DNA from 3 places in the Vibrio neonatus genome. Region 3 is predicted to be linked to each of the others. Evidence: predicted binding sites of a transcription regulator. Region 3 holds the regulator's gene; each other region holds the start of a gene.

Region 1 (6,672 bases), 1.0 Mb from region 3:
ATAACTCTGAAGTTTCTAGGGCTTTGTCTAGTAAAGATGTATCTAAGCATGCATTAGATCTAGGAGAAGATGCAATGGGGCTAGTGGTTCCATTTTTTGCCACTGGCTCAAAGCTGATTAAGGCTGGTACGCAAAAGGCTATTGATAAATTTCCTGCTGTGAAAGAGTTTTCCGAGTTCATTGAAGACAAAACTCAGAAAAATGATCAAAGTGAACGTAATGTATCGCTCTTATCTAAGATAAACAGAGTGGCTAGATTGAAACAAGAGTACCGCTAAAAACACCTAACAAACGTTTAAGCTTTCAAGATACTTTTTCTAATCAGAACGAAATGGTTTAGAGCAGCACACCTAAAACGTTTCTATCCAATAACGTGTTAGAAAGCTGTACCGAAGAGTGGGACTTAGAACAAATATCCGTCCGAGAAAGCAACGCCTCAATGAGTCTGATGACTATACATTAAGGCGTTTTGAGCGCAATTACTCGGTTAAAGCACCACAAAAGCGCAATACCTTGTATGAAGTGGATACGTTTTTTATTTGCCATGTAACAAAATCAGGTAAAATAAAGCACTTCTAGCCTTTTAATTGGAATACGATGAACCCTTTACTTCGATATGTTCAAGGTTATCCCGAACATATAGTGACGCCTGTTAGCCAACTAATCGAGTCAGGCAATCTCAAAAAATGGTTTGAGCAGCGCTACCCTACCCAACATAGTATCAAACATGAAAAAGCCCTGTTTGAGTACACCATGCAGATTAAAAACCGTTTTTTAAAGAAAACAGCGCCGCTGAGTAAAGTTATCTATGACAACAAAATTCATCTCATCAACAATGCGCTGGGTTTGCACTCTTATGTACAACGGGTACAAGGCAGTAAAGTAAAATCTAAGAACGAAATTCGTATTGCTAGCGTATTTAAAAATGCGCCTGAGCCTTTATTGCGTATGTTGATCGTGCACGAACTGGCGCACCTCAAAGAAAAAGAGCACAACAAAGCGTTTTACGCTTTGTGCTGTCATATGGAACCGAACTATCACCAACTTGAGCTCGATGCGCGCTTGTTTATGATCTACCTAGAAAGCTAAGTCGTTATTTTGCTCGCAATAAAAAAGCGAACCGTCAAAGGCTCGCTTTCGTTTTCACTATCGTTTTGTCTGTTATGCGTAAACAGGTTTACGCTTACAAATCTCTAGTACTTTCGCTTTAGTTGCTTCAATAACTGACTCATCACCTAGGTTGTCTAGGATGTCACACATCCAGCCCGCAAGGTTTTTCGCGTCTTCTTCAGTGAAGCCGCGGCGAGTGATTGAAGGTGAACCTACACGAATACCCGATGTTACAAATGGGCTGCGAGGATCATTTGGTACAGAGTTTTTGTTCACTGTAATGTTCGCAGAGCCTAGAGCGGCGTCGGCTTCTTTACCTGTGATGTCTTTATCAATAAGATCAACAAGGAACAAGTGGTTCTCAGTAGAGCCAGATACAATGTTGTATCCACGCGCTAAGAACTCAGCAACCATTGCTTTTGCGTTAGCAACAACGCGAGCTTGGTAATCTTTAAATTCTGGCTCTAATGCTTCTTTAAAGGCTACCGCTTTACCCGCGATAACGTGCATTAGAGGGCCACCTTGACCGCCAGGGAATACCGCTGAATTCAGTTTCTTGTACAGCGCTTCACCTTCGTTAGAAAGGATTAAACCACCACGAGGGCCAGCTAAAGTTTTATGCGTTGTAGTTGTTACAACGTGCGCATGTGGAACTGGGTTAGGGTAAACACCTGCTGCAATAAGACCTGCAACGTGCGCCATATCAACGAAGAAGTACGCGTCCACTTTGTCAGCGATTTCACGCATACGCGCCCAATCACACACTTGTGAGTAAGCAGAGAAGCCACCGATGATCATCTTAGGCTTGTGTTCAACAGCCAGTGCTTCCATTTCTTCGTAGTCAATTTGACCATTCTCATCAATACCGTAAGGGATGATGTTGTATAGCTTGCCAGAGAAGTTAACTGGAGAACCGTGAGTTAAGTGACCGCCGTGTGCAAGGCTCATACCTAGAACAGTATCACCTGCATTTAGCAACGCCATGTAAACAGCATTGTTGGCTTGTGAGCCAGAGTGTGGCTGAACGTTCGCGTAATCTGCACCAAACAATTCACACGCACGTTCGATAGCTAAAGTTTCAACTTTATCAACATACTCACAGCCACCGTAGTAACGCTTGCCCGGATAACCTTCGGCGTATTTGTTAGTTAACTGTGAACCCTGTGCTTCCATTACCCGTGGGCTTGTATAGTTTTCTGAAGCGATAAGCTCAATGTGCTCTTCTTGGCGCACTGTCTCTTCTTGAATAGCGGCAAATAGATCCGCATCGTAATCAGCGATGTTCATATCACGCTTTAGCATCTGTATCTCCTGACTCAGATTAAACTGTAAATAGCTAAAAAAGCCATACAATGACTAAACGCAAACGTTTTCGTCACGGCATTGGCGGCATTTTACCGAAATAAATTTGTATCACAAATTCTTTTTGTCCCTGTTTCTTATAGGTATATTTACCTAATTTTCCTACAGAATAAAGGTCTAATATGGGAATATTTTATTTGAGGCCTTCAACTTTACACCGTGTAAATCAAAAATTACACGATGTTAACGACAATTTTGCCGAAACAATTCGATAAAGCGCACTTTTCCTATACTATTCGCGACTGGTTTTGTGAGGTTAACTCCAATGAATAAACACAGTTTTCTTGAAGATTGCGCAGCTATCTTTACCGGCACCTTGTTGGTTGCCATTGGGATCTTTTTTTTAAAGTCATCATCAATGATCGTGGGAGGTACAGCAGGGTTAGGCTTACTGTTTACCCAGTTTATCGACCTCAGCTTCGGTACCATGTACTTTTTGGTCAATATCCCTTTTTATTTTCTAGCTTGGTTTCGATTAGGCAAACGCTTCACCATTAATAGTGTCATATGTGTTTCTTTGGTCTCAATAATGGCCGATAACCTACATCACTTAGTGAAGTTTGAATTTCTATCCCCAATTTTTGCGGCTATTGCGGGCGGGACCTGTATTGGGCTCGGCTTATTAGTGCTATTTCGTCATCGAGCGAGTTTGGGGGGATCAAACGTATTGTGCCTAGTCATTCAGGATAAATTTGGCGTGTCGGTTGGAAAGAGTCAGTTATTGTTTGATGTCACTATTCTTATCTGCTCACTGTATTTTATTCCGTTAACGCTCATTGCTTGGTCGATTGTTGCCGCCGTCTTTATCAATATGATTTTATGGATGAACCATAAGCCCACTCGCTATACCGTTCATTATCAATAGTATTGTTCACGGTAAGTACTCACCGCTCAGCGAAAGATGTACACCTGTAGTCAGATATAAGCACATACAAAACAGGCTTTGACATAATCAAAGCCTGAACAATCATTTAACTTACAAAGCTAAGCGACTTAATGACTAAGTCGTCCTACTGTTGTGCTAAATAGGCTGGTACATCTTTAATACTATCGAGTACAACCGAGGCAATGGCTTCACCTTTGTCAGTAACTGGCTTACCCGTACGCACTAAAATCTTAGTTTTAACACCCGCAGCTTCTGCAGCCATAAGATCTTCAGCTTTATCACCAACCATAACCGAATTTTCCATATCAATTTTCAGAAAATCTCGCGCCGAAATAAACATACCTGGCTTAGGTTTGCGACAGTCACAATCTTGTTTGTATTCACCGATACCGTGCTCAGGATGGTGCGGGCAATAATAGATACCATCAAACTCCACACCATGATCAGAGAAATTCCAATCCATCCACTGCGTTAACGATTCAAATCGCTCTTCGGTGAACTTACCGCGTGCAATGCCCGATTGATTGGTCACTAGCACTAACATATAACCCATTTTTTGTAGCTGTTCTGTCGCTTCAAAAACTCCAGGGATATATTCAAAATCATGCTCATCATGGACATAACCATGATCGACATTAATGACACCATCACGATCCAAAAAAACAGCGGGTTTAGACACGGTAAATTACTCTGCATTGTTTGCTTGATATGGGGATAATTATCGCACGCTTTGGGGTCACTCGCACCTACGTTTTCAGCTTTAGACGTCTAGACGTAAAAATATCTATTGACTTCATTCTGTGAACTATCTAGCATCTCTGAAAGATTTTAGATCCTCTCCCTAATCAAGCAGGCTTTTTGATGATAGAGATTAAGCAAGTTAACAAGGTATTCTACCAAGGCAAAACCGCAATCAATGCCTTGAAAGATATCAATTTGACCATTGCCAAAGGCAATATCTTTGGTGTTATTGGTTCGTCTGGTGCTGGTAAAAGTACTCTAATTCGTTGTGTAAACATGCTTGAAGCACCGACCAGTGGCGAAGTTATCGTTGATGGTATCGATCTGACTAAGTTATCTAAAAAAGAATTGTCAGAAGCACGCCGCAACATAGGTATGATTTTTCAACACTTTAATTTGCTTTCTTCTCGTACTGTGTTTGAAAACATCGCATTGCCGTTAGAGCTTGCGGGTAAAGACAAACAATACATCGAAAACAAAGTGGTTGAGCTATTAGGTCTTGTCGGACTGGCTGACAAACGTAATACCTACCCTGCCAACCTAAGTGGCGGTCAAAAACAACGTGTGGCGATAGCGAGAGCGCTTTCCAGTGACCCTAAAGTGTTGCTTTGTGATGAAGCCACCAGCGCACTTGATCCTGCGACTACGCAATCTATCCTTGCGCTATTAAAAACCATCAACCGTCAACTGGGGATTACCATTTTAATCATCACCCACGAAATGGATGTGGTGAAAAACATCTGTCACGAAGTGGCAATTATTGGTGGTGGCGAACTGGTCGAAAAAGGCACTGTGGGCACTATTTTTGCGCACCCTAAAACAGAACTGGCTCACCAATTTATACGCTCCACTTTAGATCTCTCTATTCCAGAAGATTATGAGTTACGCCTGCAAAAAGAGCGCTGCGAAGGAAGCTACGCTTTAGTTCGCTTAGAGTTTACCGGTGCCAGTGTGAATGCGCCGGTTATCAGCCAAATTGCACGTAAATTCAATATTGATATTTCTATTCTAAGTTCAGATCTTGATTATGCTGGCGGCGTTAAGTTCGGCATGATGGTCGCAGAAGTGTATGGCGATGAAGAGTCCTACGATGCGGCGATTAACTATCTTCAAGAACAAAAAATTAAAGTCGAGGTTCTAGGCTATGTCTTATGATGTATTTGCTGACTGGTTCAGCGCAAATAACAGCCTTTTGCTCAAGGCAACATGGCAAACACTTTATATGGTGGCGTTTTCAGGCATTGTTGGCTTTTTAGTTGGCATCCCGCTAGGGGTTATTCTGCACACCACCAAACGTGGTGGTCTATTAGAAAGCCCGCGCCTTAACTCTGTATTAGGCGCAATCATCAATATTGGTCGAAGTGTTCCATTTATTGTATTGATGGTAGCTATAATCCCATTAACGAAACTACTAATCGGTACTTTTATCGGTACCACAGCGGCTATCGTTCCTTTGACCATTGGCGCAATCCCATTTGTGGCACGCTTAATTGAAGGCGCACTGTTAGAAGTTCCAAGTGGGCTGGTAGAAGCGGCGCAATCTATGGGCGCTACGCCACTGCAAATTATTACTAAGGTACTGCTTCCAGAAGCGCTACCAACCATCATTAACTCTGTCACCATTACGTTAGTTACCTTGGTTAGCTACTCGGCAATGGCAGGCACTGTTGGCGGTGGCGGTCTAGGTGATGTTGCCATTCGTTACGGTTTCTACCGCTACGATATCATCATCATGGCTGTGACTATTGTTATGCTCATTATATTAGTGCAAATCATTCAATCTGTGGGTGACGCACTGGTTAGTAAAGTTGACCACAGATAAGAAACGAAATATTACACGGAGAAACTCATGAAATTTAATCTAAAGCAAATTTTCACGGTTGCAGTAGCGGCTTCAGCGCTAATCCTTGCAGGCTGTGGTGATAAAGAACAAGACAGCAACAAAATCAAATTAGGTGTTATGGCTGGTGCTGAAGCACAAGTTGCTGAGATTGCAGCTAAAGTAGCGAAAGAAAAATACGGCCTAGATGTTGAACTAGTAACTTTCACAGATTACGTTACACCAAACGCTGCTCTTGATGATGGTTCTGTTGATATCAATGCATTCCAACACAAACCATACCTAGACCAACAAATTGCTGATCGTGGTTACAAACTAGCTATTGCTGGTACTACATTTGTTTACCCAATCGCGGGTTACTCTAAAAAAATCAAATCTATTGATGAGTTGAAAGAAGGCGATCGCATCGCAGTACCAAACGATCCAACTAACCTAGGTCGTTCACTTCTTCTTCTACAAAAACAAGGCATTATTGAGCTACGTGAAGGCGCAGGTCTGCTAGCAACAGTTCGTGATATCACAGCAAACCCTAAGAAAATCGAAATTGTTGAGCTAGAAGCGGCGCAGCTAACTCGTTCTCTAGACGATATGACTCTTGCTATCATCAACAACACATTCGCAAGCTCTATCGACCTTACTCCACAACGTGACGGCATCTTTGTAGAAAGCAAAGAATCTCCATACGTAAACCTTATCGTTGCTCGTGAAGAAAACGTAAATGATGAAAACGTTA
Region 2 (6,672 bases), 390 kb from region 3:
ACACTTTTTTGTAATCTTTACTTATAATTAAGTAGCCTTTAATTATAAAATTTAACGTAAATGTAGTTGAATTTTCTAAGTGTCTAATTCTTATAAATTTTATTTAGAAAAAAGTTGGCGAAAGTGAAAACCTTGTCATACACTTTCGAACGAGTCATCAATATGTAGTTGATTGTAGAGACAAATTTTAGGAGCTAACGTAAGGTTTCATTTGGTTTGAAATCGTGGAGGGATTAACTCCAGCGTAGCTATTGATTCATCTAGCTTTGAGGGAAGTTTTATGGCGCTTACCAAGGCCGATTTGGCTGAAAACCTGTTTGAAAATCTTGGGTATAGTAAACGGGATGCCAAGGAAACCGTGGAAGTGTTTTTTGAAGAAATTCGGAAATCACTCGAAAGTGGCGAACAGGTAAAACTATCTGGATTCGGTAACTTTGATCTACGGGAAAAGAAAGAACGTCCTGGACGAAACCCAAAAACAGGGGAAGATATACCTATTTCCGCACGTCGCGTGGTCACATTTAGACCAGGTCAGAAGCTGAAAGCTCGCGTTGAAGAGCTGAAAAAAGACGACGTAAAATAATACGTTGCTCATTAACAGTTTAAATATTTAGCGGTTTAACAAAAAAGAGGTCTTAAGACCTCTTTTTTAGTATCTAGCGTCTACTAAAACCAGTAACAGTTACGGTTAGTAGTTAATTTTGATCTTCTTAGCAGCGCTGGTTGCCGAGTGGACAGCTAACGTAGTGTCTTTAGCGCGAGTTAAAATCACTCCTAAGCGGCGGCGGCCATCGATATCAGGCTTACCAAATAGGCGAATTTGCGTATCAGGATTAGCAACGGCTTCGTCGATGCCAGTGTAAGAAAGATTAGTTGACGTGCCTTGACCAAGAATCACAGCGGAAGCTGCTGGACCTGTTTGTCTGATCTTATTGATAGGGCTACCGGTAAATGCGCGCACGTGCAGGGCAAATTCAGACATATCTTGAGAGATCATAGTCACCATGCCAGTATCATGCGGGCGAGGAGAGACTTCATTAAAGATCACTTTATCGCCTTTAATAAACAGCTCTACGCCAAAGATGCCGTAGCCACCCAATGCATTGACGATTTGCTCTGCAACGTATTCAGCGGCTTTAATAGCCACTTCTGACATCTGTTGTGGCTGCCAAGATTCACGGTAATCACCATCTTCTTGACGGTGACCAATTGGTGCACAGAAGTGAACACCGTCAACAGCACGCACTGTCAGCAGGGTAATTTCATAATCAAAATCAATGAAGCCTTCAACAATCACTCGGCCTTCGCCACTGCGACCGCCTTCTTGAGAGTAGTCCCATGCTTTCTGTACATCGTCAGCAGTGCGCATAACGCTTTGTCCTTTGCCTGATGAGCTCATTACAGGCTTAACCACGCACGGCAGGCCAACTTCTTCTACAGCTTGCGAGAACTCCTCAAAGGTATCAGCAAAACGATACTCAGAAGTGGTTAGGTGCAATTCTTCACCTGCAAGGCGACGGATGCCTTCGCGGTTCATTGTCAGTTGCGTAGCGCGAGCGTTAGGCACAACGGTTGTGCCTTTCTTTTCAAGCTCAACTAAAGTGTCGGTCGCAATCGCTTCGATTTCAGGAACGATATAAGTTGGCTTTTCTTGTTCGACTATCTTAGCCAGAGCATCGCCATCTAGCATATCAAGTACGTAGCTGCGGTGAGCAACTTGCATCGCTGGGGCATTGTCGTATTTATCACAAGCGATAACTTCAATACCTAGACGTTGGCATTCAATTGCCACTTCTTTACCTAGCTCACCAGAGCCGAGCAATAAAACTTTAGTTGCACTTGGTGCTGTTGCCGTACCCAACATAGTCGTTCCTTTAAAGATTATGATTTTTTTAGCTGATAATACTCATTTTTTAATAGAGCGCAATCGTTTGCCTAACGATATTTGGTAAATTTTTATGAGAACACCATAACCAAGGCTATGGTGTTTTTTTGCGGAGGATTTTTGCGCAAATTACGCATCTAATGCAATGTAAGTAAACGCAATATCGGGGTTTATCGCTTCTAAGGTATTTTGTGTATCCGCAAGATGCGACATAGAAGCATCATTGATTTCCGCAAGTGCCACCTGTTTAATGTGCGAAAAGTCCATTCCTTGCATTTGCAATTGCACTAATGCCACTTGTAATGGCGGCAGGCTTGGATTAAATGCGGCATTTTCAGCGTAACTGCCGTGCACCGTCGTGCCATCAAGCATCTCAATCGCCACTCCGCTGTAGTTTTTGGTATAAGGCGCGTGACTCTTGTTTAGTGCGATGATCGCGTCAGTAACAAGCGCGTCGTCGTTGGCACTGGAAAAGCCATGATCAATTGGCGACATAAGCCCAGATTCAATGCCTAAATCTTTAGGCCCAAACGACTCTGGTAAATACTCCTGCAAACTTTTAGCATCCATAGATGGCAGTTGTACGGTGAGTTGCTGCGCGCTGGATAGCTCGTTCATAAACTGTCGGCAGTGTCCGCAAGGGCTAAAGTTGATGGTGATGTCGACAATTTCTTGTTCACCTTTCATCCATGCATGGCTAATGGCGGATTGCTCCGCATGCACCGTTTGCCCAAGTTGTACGTTGCTAAATTCTAGATTGGCACCAAAATAGAGATTGTTGGTCGCGCCTTTTACAATCGCCCCTACGTTAAATTTTGAGATAGGCGTAATCGAGAAAGCGGCCGCAAAAGGTAACAGTGTCACTTTTAGTTGTTGTTCATCTAAAGCGGTGCATTGTTGCAATTGCTTAACTTGCTGCGGAGTTAGCACACCTGCAAAAGAAGCGGAATCGAAAATGGCTTTAAAAGTATCAACATAGTCTGCAGGAAGGTCATTGTAGAGATGCTTAAATCGTGGATTCATTGCTCGTTCCTAATAGTGATAGGGCGAAATAGTGTATCGAGTGTAGATGACACAATTCAATAATGTCTATTACGTGTTTATGAATGCGTAATTTTGTCTGGTAAGGATACTGGATTTAGCCCATTAAAAGTGAAACCGTTACCAAGGTAAACGGTTTCGTTCACAGAGAATGTGCTTTTAAGCGCAATTTGCAGTGGCGGCTTGTAACGCCTTGTTGTTAAAGATAATTAGGAAATTAGATGCAACATGAAGGTCATCACAAAGGGCGCAAGCAAAGAGGTGATAACGCCACAAAGCACCAAAGCCAATGAGCTAAATGCCGCATCTTTTTGATTGTGCTCAAATGCCGTCGCTGTGCCTAATGCGTGACTACAAGTACCCATACTCAACCCCTTTGCAATAGGGTGTTTGATATTGAGCATTTTAAAAATCGGATAGCCAAGTAACGAACCTGTAAGCCCTGCTAGCAACACCAAAATCGCCGCTACGGCGGGCTCGCCGCCAAGCTCAGTGGAAACCTGCATGGCAATTGCAGTTGTAACGGATTTCCCCATCATACTGGCGAGCAGTTGTGAGTCTGCACCTAACATAGCCGCTAGCGTACCTGCGGTTAACATCGAGCCTAAACTGCCAATAACACAAGTAGTTAGAATTAACTTCCATTTGGCGCGAATTTCATTGAGCTGTTCGTAAAGTGGGTACGCCAGCGCAACAACGGCAGGTTGCAGTAGATGCTGAATGATCTGATTGCCTTCGTAGTACTTTTGATAAGGCACCTTAAACAGCAGCAAAAACGGGATAAGAATTGCCATACTGATCAATAGAGGATTCGCTAAAGGGTTATTGGCTTTTTTGGCAATAAATTTTGCAATGAAGTAAACAATAATGCTTAACAGTAACCACATATTATCGATCCTCGTTAAGCAGTTTATCGAGCACTAACGATAAAATACACAACACAAAAAGAGTGCCGAATACGGTGCTAATTATGATGGCTAAAGCATTATCGACAAGGATTTGATAGTGAATCATTAAACCGGTGCTGATTGGGATAAACAATAAAATCATGTACTTAATCAGTAATGAGGCACTAGGTTGAACCCAGTGAGGTTTAACAAGGCCACTGACCAAGCCCACAAACAGAATCAACAATCCAATGACACTGCCCGGAACAGACAGTGCGAAAAGGTCTTGCAACCAATTACCTAACGCGAGAGATGCGGCAATTAATGCTGCACTAAGAAGGTAGAAAAAAGCTTTGTTTATCATAAATCAGGAAACCAACTTTTGAACATAGAGATAGACGGCTTTTAAAATTTTCATTTTTTGTTCGTCGTCTTGGTATTGAGAGCCTAAGTTTTCTAAGTTTAACATGTAATTGGGCAACTCGTTTTCAAACATATCGCGACATTGGCGGAGCCATTGTTTCTGTTCTTGATCGGTTAAAGTATGAAAGAAGTTACGAGCGCGGTAGTTAAACAATAAAGGCATGATGCGCGGATCAGATACCTGGATATCTAATGCCCCCAATACTTCCGGCTCAGCTTCTCGGATAATGCGCATTTGCGCTTTATCCGCCGGTGAGAAGAAGCCGTCGTAAAGCAGCTCGTCGACAGTTTTGCTGTTGGCTGGATATTCGCGGTTTTGCGAGAACACCGCATCCAGTTTTTCGCGTATTTCAGGATGTTGTAATAAGCGTTGTTGGGTCTTAATGCATTGCTCTTTATTGAGTTGAGTGCGCTGCTCGGCTTCGGCGGTTAACACTCCAAGCGGGGCTAAAATAGGGCACTTATTGAGATGCACTAATTTGACTGGAATAGGCAGTTCATCTTCTGCTAACTCGCTACGCTTGGTGTATAAGCGTTGCTTGATTTGTTCGGCGGATAGTTCAATTAAAGGCGAGATATCTTGGGTAAGATCAACGGCAATCAAGGCTTTAGTGGGAGTCCAACCAATAGGGCCCACCAAGGTCGCTTTTAAGTGTTCATTGCTTAACATGCCAGAGACATGCACCAGTGGATTCATGGTGACAATATCCACCAAGGCATTGAGCTTTTGTTTGCCTCTGTGTTTAAAGAAGAAATCAAACAGCTTAGGTTGAAACTGTTTTACTTTTTTTGCCAACTCAATCGTGGCGTAGACATCGGCCATCGCATCGTGAGCATTGCTGTGCTCAATGCCGTTTGCCACCGATAGGTGTTCTAAGCGAAAACTGGTATTGCCGTCCTCGTTTTCTGGCCAATTAATGCCTTCAGGACGCAGTGCATGACAGGCGCGCATAACATCTAATAAATCCCAACGAGAGTTGCCATTTTTGTAGCTCCACTCATAAGGTTCAATAAAGTTGCGATAACAGGTATATCGAGTCACTTCATCATCAAAACGAACGCTATTGTAGCCAAGGGTACAAGTGTTGGGACGGCTCATTTCGTTGTGAATGGCAGTGATAAACTCAGGTTCAGATAAGCCTTCTTGCATCGCCTTTTGCGGGGTAATTCCGGTCACTAATGCCGCTTCTGGATTGGGCAGATAATCTGCCGGTGGTCGGCAATAGATCACTAAAGGCTCACCAATCACATTAAGATCCGCGTCGGTGCGAACCCCTGCAAATTGACAAGGTCTGTCTTTGGCTGGGTTCACGCCCCAAGTCTCATAGTCGAAAAAGAAAAAGGTGGATTGCTCCGTGTGCATAAAAAATATCCAAAGATCAGAGTGTTGTCAGTTATTAGACCATTGCGTTAAGCGTATAGCAAACCAGTAACACTATCTAGGCGCGGAAAGTAATGTAAGCGCTTATATTAAAGGCAACTAGGGCTGCTAACGCAGCGGTCTTAAGAGTTACTCAGTTGTCGGTAGTGGGCGATGGTTGTATTAGATGTATGCGACTCGTGGCAAAGTGATTTGATTAAGTATTTGGCAACATCGTCTGCTTGCACAGGGCGCAGATTTTGCAATGGCCCTAACATTATTGGGCTAACCACCTTAAGTAGCTTTTGCACAATTATCTCATCTCGCCTAGGGGCTGAACGCTCGCCAACAAGTGGCCCAGGACGGGCAAAAATTAGCTGTTCAAACCCAAGTTGTGAGACATCTCGCTCCATTTCGCCTTTGCATTTTAGGTAGTGCGACAGGGAATTTGCATTTGCGCCAAAACTTGAGACCACCGCCAGTCGGCGTACGCCAAGTGCTTGCATCTGTTTGGCAAATTTAAGCACCAAATCATGGTCAATACGGTATAAGCCTTGCGCACTGCCTGCTTGTTTTTTGGTGGTGCCTAAACAGATGATGCCAAGCTCGGCGATAGGTTCTTGTAAAGTGAAAAACTCATCATTGGCTAAGGTAATAAAGTGATTATGTTGAGTTGTGATAGGGCTTCGTGTTGGAATATACAAAGCATTGACAAGCTCAGGGTGCAAGGTGAGATAAGCCATCACGCTTTGACCAATTAAACCTGTACCTCCCGCTAAGATGATGTTGGGCTTTGTGATTGTCATAAAGAATGCCTATGAATCTTCTGTTATCGGAAGCAAGTTTGGGTATGATGTTATATCAATGTTAATCGAACATAAACAGCTAAGGAAGGGCAGTCTATGGCAAAAGCATTATTTGAATCATCATTTTTACAAGAGACTTTGCAACCGAATCCCAATTCACCTCGAGCTGTGACCTTAGGTAATGGCGTTAAAATGGAGCTGTTACAAACAGGGATATTGCAGATAACTCCAGCGCTTTCTAGACAAAATGAGGATCAAAATAGCAAACAT
Region 3 (6,672 bases):
ATTGTGTCACAAGGACGTCAAGAATAAAGAGCGGTTGTCGATTTGCCCCTCCGATCGACTAAAAAACCGACCAAAAACACGACATTTTAACTCGTGACACCAATTTACCCTACAGAACTTAGGAAATGGTTTAACCCAATATGTTTGAATTGAAAAAAATCATTACTGCCTTCCTTATGCCACTGCCTGCAATGCTACTTATCGGTTTCTTTGGCCTAGCGCTGGTGATGTTTACCCGCAAGCATAAGTCTGGCTGTATCTTTATTTTTATTTCATTAGCGTCCATTTTTGCTATTTCATTCCAGCCTGTATCTACCTCGTTGCTCAAACCATTAGAGCGCAAATACACGGCCTTTTTACCACCAGCAGAAAGCTTAGACTATGTCATGGTGCTAGGCAGTGGGCATGTGATTGATCCGCAAATTCCGCCAACCTCTGAATTAAGTCGCACCGCGTTAATGCGCCTTAGTGAAGGCATTCGTATATTGCGCATGTATCCCGGCGCAAAATTGATTTTATCTGGCTATGATGGCGGCTCAGAAATGAGCCAAGCACGAATGATGGCGACGGTGGCATTAGCGTTAGGCGTGGCTAAGTCAGATATTATTTTATTAGAAACGGCGCAAGATACTTGGGAAGAAGCCAGACAAGCTGCGGGCTTTGTCGGTGAAAAGCATATGTCACTGGTTACTTCGGCCAGCCATATGGAACGCGCCCTACGCGAGTTTCACAGCGCCGGTCTAAACCCTACTCCTGCCCCAACCAATTACTTAGCCCAATCCAATATTAATCAAGCGTGGCAAAAGTACACCCCGCAAGCACGATACCTAGAGCAAACAGAGCGCTACTGGCATGAAACCATGGGTAAGTGGTGGAAAAACATACGAGATCTTGTCAGTAGCAAATAAGTGACTCATAATTTAGTGAACGTCTATATTTTCGCCAACTTAGAAGCTGGTGTTGTAGTTTGCTAACGAGTTATGGGTTAAACAATGCAAGAGCTCAAGCAGTTTAATGAACAGCGGGCAGAAATTTATTGGTGGTTTTCCAGCTTATTTTCTAAAGAGCTGACCCAAGACGAACTGATTGCCTATCAAACCCCTGAAGTGAGGGGTTTCATTAATGGTCTAGCCGAAAATGAAACCCTAGCCACAGCCGCTAAACGCTTACTGGGTGCTCTTGAGCGACTGCAACTGCGCCCGAATGCTCAGCTTGAATTATCCGCTAATTTCTACGACTTATTTTTAGCCTCTGACAAACAAACTGCCCAGCCCTGCGCCTCTGTTTATATTGACGAAAACAAGGCGCTTAATGGCACCCCTGCTCAGCAGATGACGCAAGTTATGTTAGAGCATGGCATTGAAGTGGATAAATGCTTTAACGAGCCTGCCGATCATCTGGCTGTTGAACTCGACTTTATTGGCAATCTAATCATGCGCTCAAACGCGCTAGAAATGGAATCACATCTAGAAGCGGCCCTTAGTGAACAGAAGTCATTCATTGAGCAACATTTACTGAATTGGATTCCACAATTTTCGGCAAACTGCACTAAATATGATGAATTTGGTTTCTATTCTGCGGTCGCTGAACTGTTAGTTAAATTTTGTGAAATTGATTGTCGTTATCTCAGTAATGAAAAATAGCTCAGTTACCGAAAATAGATTCACATTATCGTCATAAATGCGTTGTCAGTTTCATCATTTATGGCTAGACTCCCCCGCAATCGTTTGCAATGTGATTTTGAGTGCAAATTACTCAATAATTCAACGCATTTTATAATCATTACTTATATTTACAAGGTCTCCTATGGCAACCATAAAAGACGTCGCAAAACTGGCTGGTGTCTCCACCACTACAGTTTCACACGTTATCAATAAAACACGTTTTGTGGCTGAAACAACACAAGAACGTGTTATGGAAGCTGTAAAAGAGCTCAACTATGCGCCAAGTGCGGTTGCTCGTAGCTTAAAATGCAACACCACTAGAACCATTGGCATGTTGGTAACTCAATCCACTAACCCCTTCTTTGCGGAAGTGGTCGATGGCGTAGAAAGTTACTGTTACCGTCAAGGCTATACGTTGATCTTATGTAACACTGGCGGACTGTACGAAAAGCAGCGCGATTACATTCGTATGCTTGCCGAAAAGCGCGTAGATGGAATATTAGTAATGTGCTCTGACTTAACCGAAGAGCTACGTGAAATGCTAGATTCTCACCCAGGCATTCCTAAAGTGGTGATGGATTGGGGCCCCGAGTCCTCCTCTGCAGACAAGATCATTGATAACTCAGAAGAAGGTGGCTACCTTGCCACTAAATATCTGGTTGAAAATGGACATACGAAAATTGGCTGTTTAACTGGTCAAACTGAAAAGCTTGCTTGTATTGAGCGTATGTCTGGCTATAAAAGAGCATTGGCTCAAGCTAATATCCCATACAACGACGATTTCATTTTTGAAGGTAACTTTGAATGTGATACCGCAGTTGAAACAGCTGATAAACTGGTCGCTCTTGCAGAAAGTGAACGCCCCACGGCTATTTTCTGCTTTAACGATATCATGGCGCTGGGTTTAATTAGCCGTCTGACTCAACATGGCATTGCCGTTCCAGAAGATATCTCTGTAATTGGTTACGATAATATCGATTTAGCCGGCTATTTTGCGCCGCCTCTTACCACGATACATCAGCCAAAACGTCGCGTGGGTAAAACCGCCTTTGAGATCTTGCTAGAGCGCATTAAAAACAAAGAGCATGACCGCCGCATTTTTGAAATGCACCCAGAGTTGGTAGAGCGCTCAAGCGTGAGAAACCTAAACGCTAGTTAACATGACCATTTAATTGAATAAGGCTAGATATCTTAATGATTTCTAGCCTTTTTTATTTGTACCTGCTGAGAATAAATCAAATAAAATACGCAAGTGATGAAAGTTTCCTATTATTGATCCTGTCTCTATACTTACTCAGGATGATAAGGACGCACTCATGAATAAGAAATTGATAATCGGGCTAATTTTAGTTGCAGCGATTGTATTACTCGGCATCAACTTCGGTCAGTACTTCACTTTAGAAAACGCCAAAGCTCAGCAATTAGCGCTCAATACGCATATTGAAAATAATTTCGTATTGTCAGCGGCTATCTACTTTATTGGCTACGTATTTGTTACGGCCTTTTCCATTCCTGGCGCTGCTGTGGTGACTTTACTTGGCGCGGCACTGTTTGGCTTCTGGACGAGCTTACTATTGGTCTCATTTGCCAGCACCATTGGCGCAACCTTAGCCTTTTTAAGTAGTCGCTACCTTCTGCGTGACTGGGTACAAGCTAAGTTTGGAGCTAAACTTGATGCCATTAACAAAGGCGTAGAGCGTGACGGCGCCTTTTATCTATTCTCATTGCGTTTAATACCCGTATTTCCGTTTTTCCTGATTAACCTATTAATGGGGCTAACCCCTATCTCGGTTGTGAAATACTATGTATTTAGCCAACTTGGCATGCTAGCAGGGACTATGGTGTATCTAAACGCCGGGACGCAACTGGCAGAAATAGACAGCTTATCCGGCATTGTTTCGCCTACCGTATTGGCCTCTTTTGCTCTGTTAGGTTTATTCCCGCTCATTGCTAAATGGATCATGGGTAAGATTCGACCACAAAACGGCTCTAGCCCTGCTTAATCCATCATCGCAATATAAAGGATATTCATGAAGTTATACGTTGCGCAAAATCCGCCTCAAGCTCATATTTTATGTGAGCTTTTGCGTAGTCATCGCATTCAGGTAGAAGTGCGCGGAGAAGGGTTGTTTGGCCTGCAAGGAGAACTGCCAATGGATGACTCTAGCCTGCCCTATTTGTGGTTAGTCGACGAGCACAAGCAACAACAAGCCAAAGCCCTGATTGCAGAATTTGAAGATAGACACAATCACAGCTCAAATTGGCGCTGTGATGATTGTGGGGAAATAAATGAGGGGCAGTTTGCCTTATGCTGGCAATGTGGCGCTAGCACCACTGATGAAGCGATATTGGTTTAGTATTCTAATTATTGAGTACAATATTTAGCTTTGATACCTCTAACTTTGATACCTCTAACTTTGCGACATCTAGCTTTGTGAACGAATAAATTCGATAGATTTGTCATTGAACTCTTGAGGCTTTTCCACGTTACACACATGGCCACAATTTTCTATTTCTACCAACTGGCTATTTTGGTGAACCGAGACCATCTCTTTTACCGGCTTGATGAACATGTAGTCCTTGTCACCCATTAAATATAGAGTCGGAATATCAAGCTCTTTGTCTCTAAAGTAGCGCATTAGCGGGTTAACATCGGCTGCCAGCTTAAACCAACGTTTGAACTCTTTTTGACATAACTTTCTGGCTTCTCGTACAAACATCAACCGAGATTCAACTTGCCCTTTTTGCGGCATCACAATCCAAGCAAACAAACTATATAACCACATGTACGGGATAATATTCTTACACAAATCGCCCATTTTCACTAAGATTTGCGAACGCGTATTAAAGCGCGTCACAGCGCCGCCAAGCACCATAGACTTAACACGCTCTGAGGCAAGCTCTGCCAATGTGCGTACAATAATGGTGCCTAAAGACATTCCCACAAAGTGTGCGGATTTGATTTTAAGATGATCCAAAACGTGCAAAATATCTTTGGTCACTGACTCAAAGGTATAACGCTTACTGATGATATCTTGGAACAAGGTATTGGATTTACCGTGCCCGCGCAAATCTACCAAGAGTACGTTAAAGTGCTCGCGGTACGCTTTAATTTGCTTAAACCAAATTGACGAACTGCCACCCGCACCATGCACAAATACTACCCACTCCTGAGATTCAGAATGGCGATAGGCTTTATGGAATAACATTGGATTGGATTCAGCAATAGCGGTCATTGATCACACAGAGGGAAATATTAAGTTAGTTGATAGTAACATAAATGACGAGCACTCAGATTGCCCTAGTCGTTGATTTTGTAACAAATAGTGAGTCGCAATGCAAGTTAGGCGTCATTAGCAGTACAAATAGCACCCTAAACACGAATAACGCCACGGGTGCTCAACACAAGCAATCTAAAGATCCTTTTGGAAAAACAAGGTTAAGGTTCCAAACTCTATGCCTAATTTCCTTATGGAGGTTAAATTAAAGACGTGTTTATCATCTTGTCGATATAGCCAATCATCAAAGTGAACCACCACACTCGAATCCCCTCTTGGCAATTCAAAGTCATAGCGCCAGCGCAGTGCATTACCCACTTCTTCACCGATAGCAACTCCGACAATATCATCGGCTTTTCCCTCGTAACTGCCATCAGCTAAACGGGTGATCCGCCAAATGCGCGTCGATTGCTCGCCATCAGCAAACACGAAGTCTTCATGCAGCGTCAATGTATTGCCTTGCACCTTGCCTTGAAGTGCGACCTCAAAGCGTCGTGTTTGCTTACCGCTCCTGTCTTGCACCATACCCCATGCGGTGACACTACCTGAAAAATAGCCAAACAAATCAAAATCAGGCCCTTCCCCTTGATACTCATTCACATCTGCGGTGCATCCTGCCATTGATAGGGACAACAGCGCGCTTATCATTAATAGTTTCAGTGTTTTGATCATCATTAATTCAACCCAATAAGTTGCTGTCTGTGCTTAGGATATTCGGTATTTGGCGATAACCAGATGGCTAAAAAAGCATCGTTAAGGGCTTCATCGGTGATCTCACCTCGCCATTGGGTTAGCCCGTCTTTTTGAATGTACACAAAGGCACCCGATAATCCGTCCGTGATATACACCAACTGATCGCCTAGTGCTACGTCAGGATAAATATTGCCTAAGCGCACTAGCCACTGGGATGATTGGTTGGTGTTATAACCAAGGTGCGCCCACTGTTTTTTAGTCTCTTTGAGTAAATGTTTCTTAGAGATATTGCGCTCATAAGTAATCGCCAGAGCAACCGGATGAGGAGAGAGATCATTACCGACTTGATATTGACCTTCTGGTGAGCGCAGCTGTGAGGTATAAACATCGAAAAACATAAAGTCTAAATCAGCCGAGCCTACGGTCGGCCACTGCTGCCACTGCTGTAGCGTGCTTTTGCTCGGCGTGGCAAAACTTACTGCACTGACTAAAGCAAGACTAATACAGAATAAGGTTCTAGCTAGGGTGAGTCTCATGTGGCTTTACTCCATGGCGTCTTTTTTGTAACACGTTTAAGGAGTAGATAATCAATGCAAAAACCAGTGCCCATTCCAATGCAATAATTACGAAAGTCATTGTGTTGGAATAAGGCCATTGCACCGCACCTAATTGCAAGCCAGCAAAATAACTGGCGGCGGCTCCTAACGCTCCAACCATACATACGATGGCAAAAGGGAAACGGATCAAAAGAGCGCGCATCTGATAGGCATACCAAGCAAAACTGACCCATAACAGCGCCAGCCACAGGGGTATCCCAGCCGTTGGTATCGAAGAAAACACAAATAAACCGGTAACGCCGTGTATCACATCCATCGCCACACCCACACAGGCGATCATAAATAGCCAACTCAGCGGTAGGCCGCGATAACGATATGACAAAGCCACCGTCGCAATCACACAGACCAAAAGCAACAGTTGTGTGCTTTGTTGCCCCATGACGGCTAAAAACCACAAGCATTGAAACCAAATGGAAATCA

The links. Region 3 encodes PurR, which represses purine synthesis genes. Its sites were predicted from a motif close to TNANGNAAACGTTTNCNTNA; they were not measured.
Region 1: glyA (serine hydroxymethyltransferase) is a predicted target of PurR. The motif match lies at 2,469-2,488, and genes of this name have one in related genera.
Region 2: purT (formate-dependent phosphoribosylglycinamide formyltransferase) is a predicted target of PurR. The motif match lies at 1,920-1,939, and genes of this name have one in related genera.

What each region holds. Positions count from the first base shown of each region.
Region 1 is NZ_AP024885.1:636,071-642,742, reverse strand. It holds gene OCU38_RS03050 (hypothetical protein) at 1-278, shown strand, start outside; gene OCU38_RS03045 (M48 metallopeptidase family protein) at 598-1,089, shown strand; gene glyA (serine hydroxymethyltransferase) at 1,162-2,412, opposite strand; gene OCU38_RS03035 (YitT family protein) at 2,738-3,337, shown strand; gene gmhB (D-glycero-beta-D-manno-heptose 1,7-bisphosphate 7-phosphatase) at 3,483-4,037, opposite strand; gene metN (methionine ABC transporter ATP-binding protein MetN) at 4,220-5,254, shown strand; gene OCU38_RS03020 (methionine ABC transporter permease) at 5,244-5,921, shown strand; gene OCU38_RS03015 (MetQ/NlpA family lipoprotein) at 5,949-6,672, shown strand, end outside.
Region 2 is NZ_AP024885.1:1,280,983-1,287,654, forward strand. It holds gene ihfA (integration host factor subunit alpha) at 281-583, shown strand; gene purT (formate-dependent phosphoribosylglycinamide formyltransferase) at 689-1,864, opposite strand; gene cdd (cytidine deaminase) at 2,015-2,908, opposite strand; gene OCU38_RS05980 (CidB/LrgB family autolysis modulator) at 3,136-3,813, opposite strand; gene OCU38_RS05985 (CidA/LrgA family protein) at 3,815-4,177, opposite strand; gene sbcB (exodeoxyribonuclease I) at 4,181-5,599, opposite strand; gene OCU38_RS05995 (Rossmann-fold NAD(P)-binding domain-containing protein) at 5,740-6,402, opposite strand; gene OCU38_RS06000 (succinylglutamate desuccinylase) at 6,499-6,672, shown strand, end outside.
Region 3 is NZ_AP024885.1:1,667,716-1,674,387, forward strand. It holds gene elyC (envelope biogenesis factor ElyC) at 141-908, shown strand; gene torD (molecular chaperone TorD) at 993-1,643, shown strand; gene purR (HTH-type transcriptional repressor PurR) at 1,807-2,823, shown strand; gene OCU38_RS07675 (TVP38/TMEM64 family protein) at 2,981-3,667, shown strand; gene OCU38_RS07680 (putative signal transducing protein) at 3,695-4,021, shown strand; gene OCU38_RS07685 (alpha/beta fold hydrolase) at 4,091-4,900, opposite strand; gene OCU38_RS07690 (DUF3833 domain-containing protein) at 5,078-5,614, opposite strand; gene OCU38_RS07695 (hypothetical protein) at 5,617-6,171, opposite strand; gene OCU38_RS07700 (DUF2878 domain-containing protein) at 6,152-6,672, opposite strand, start outside.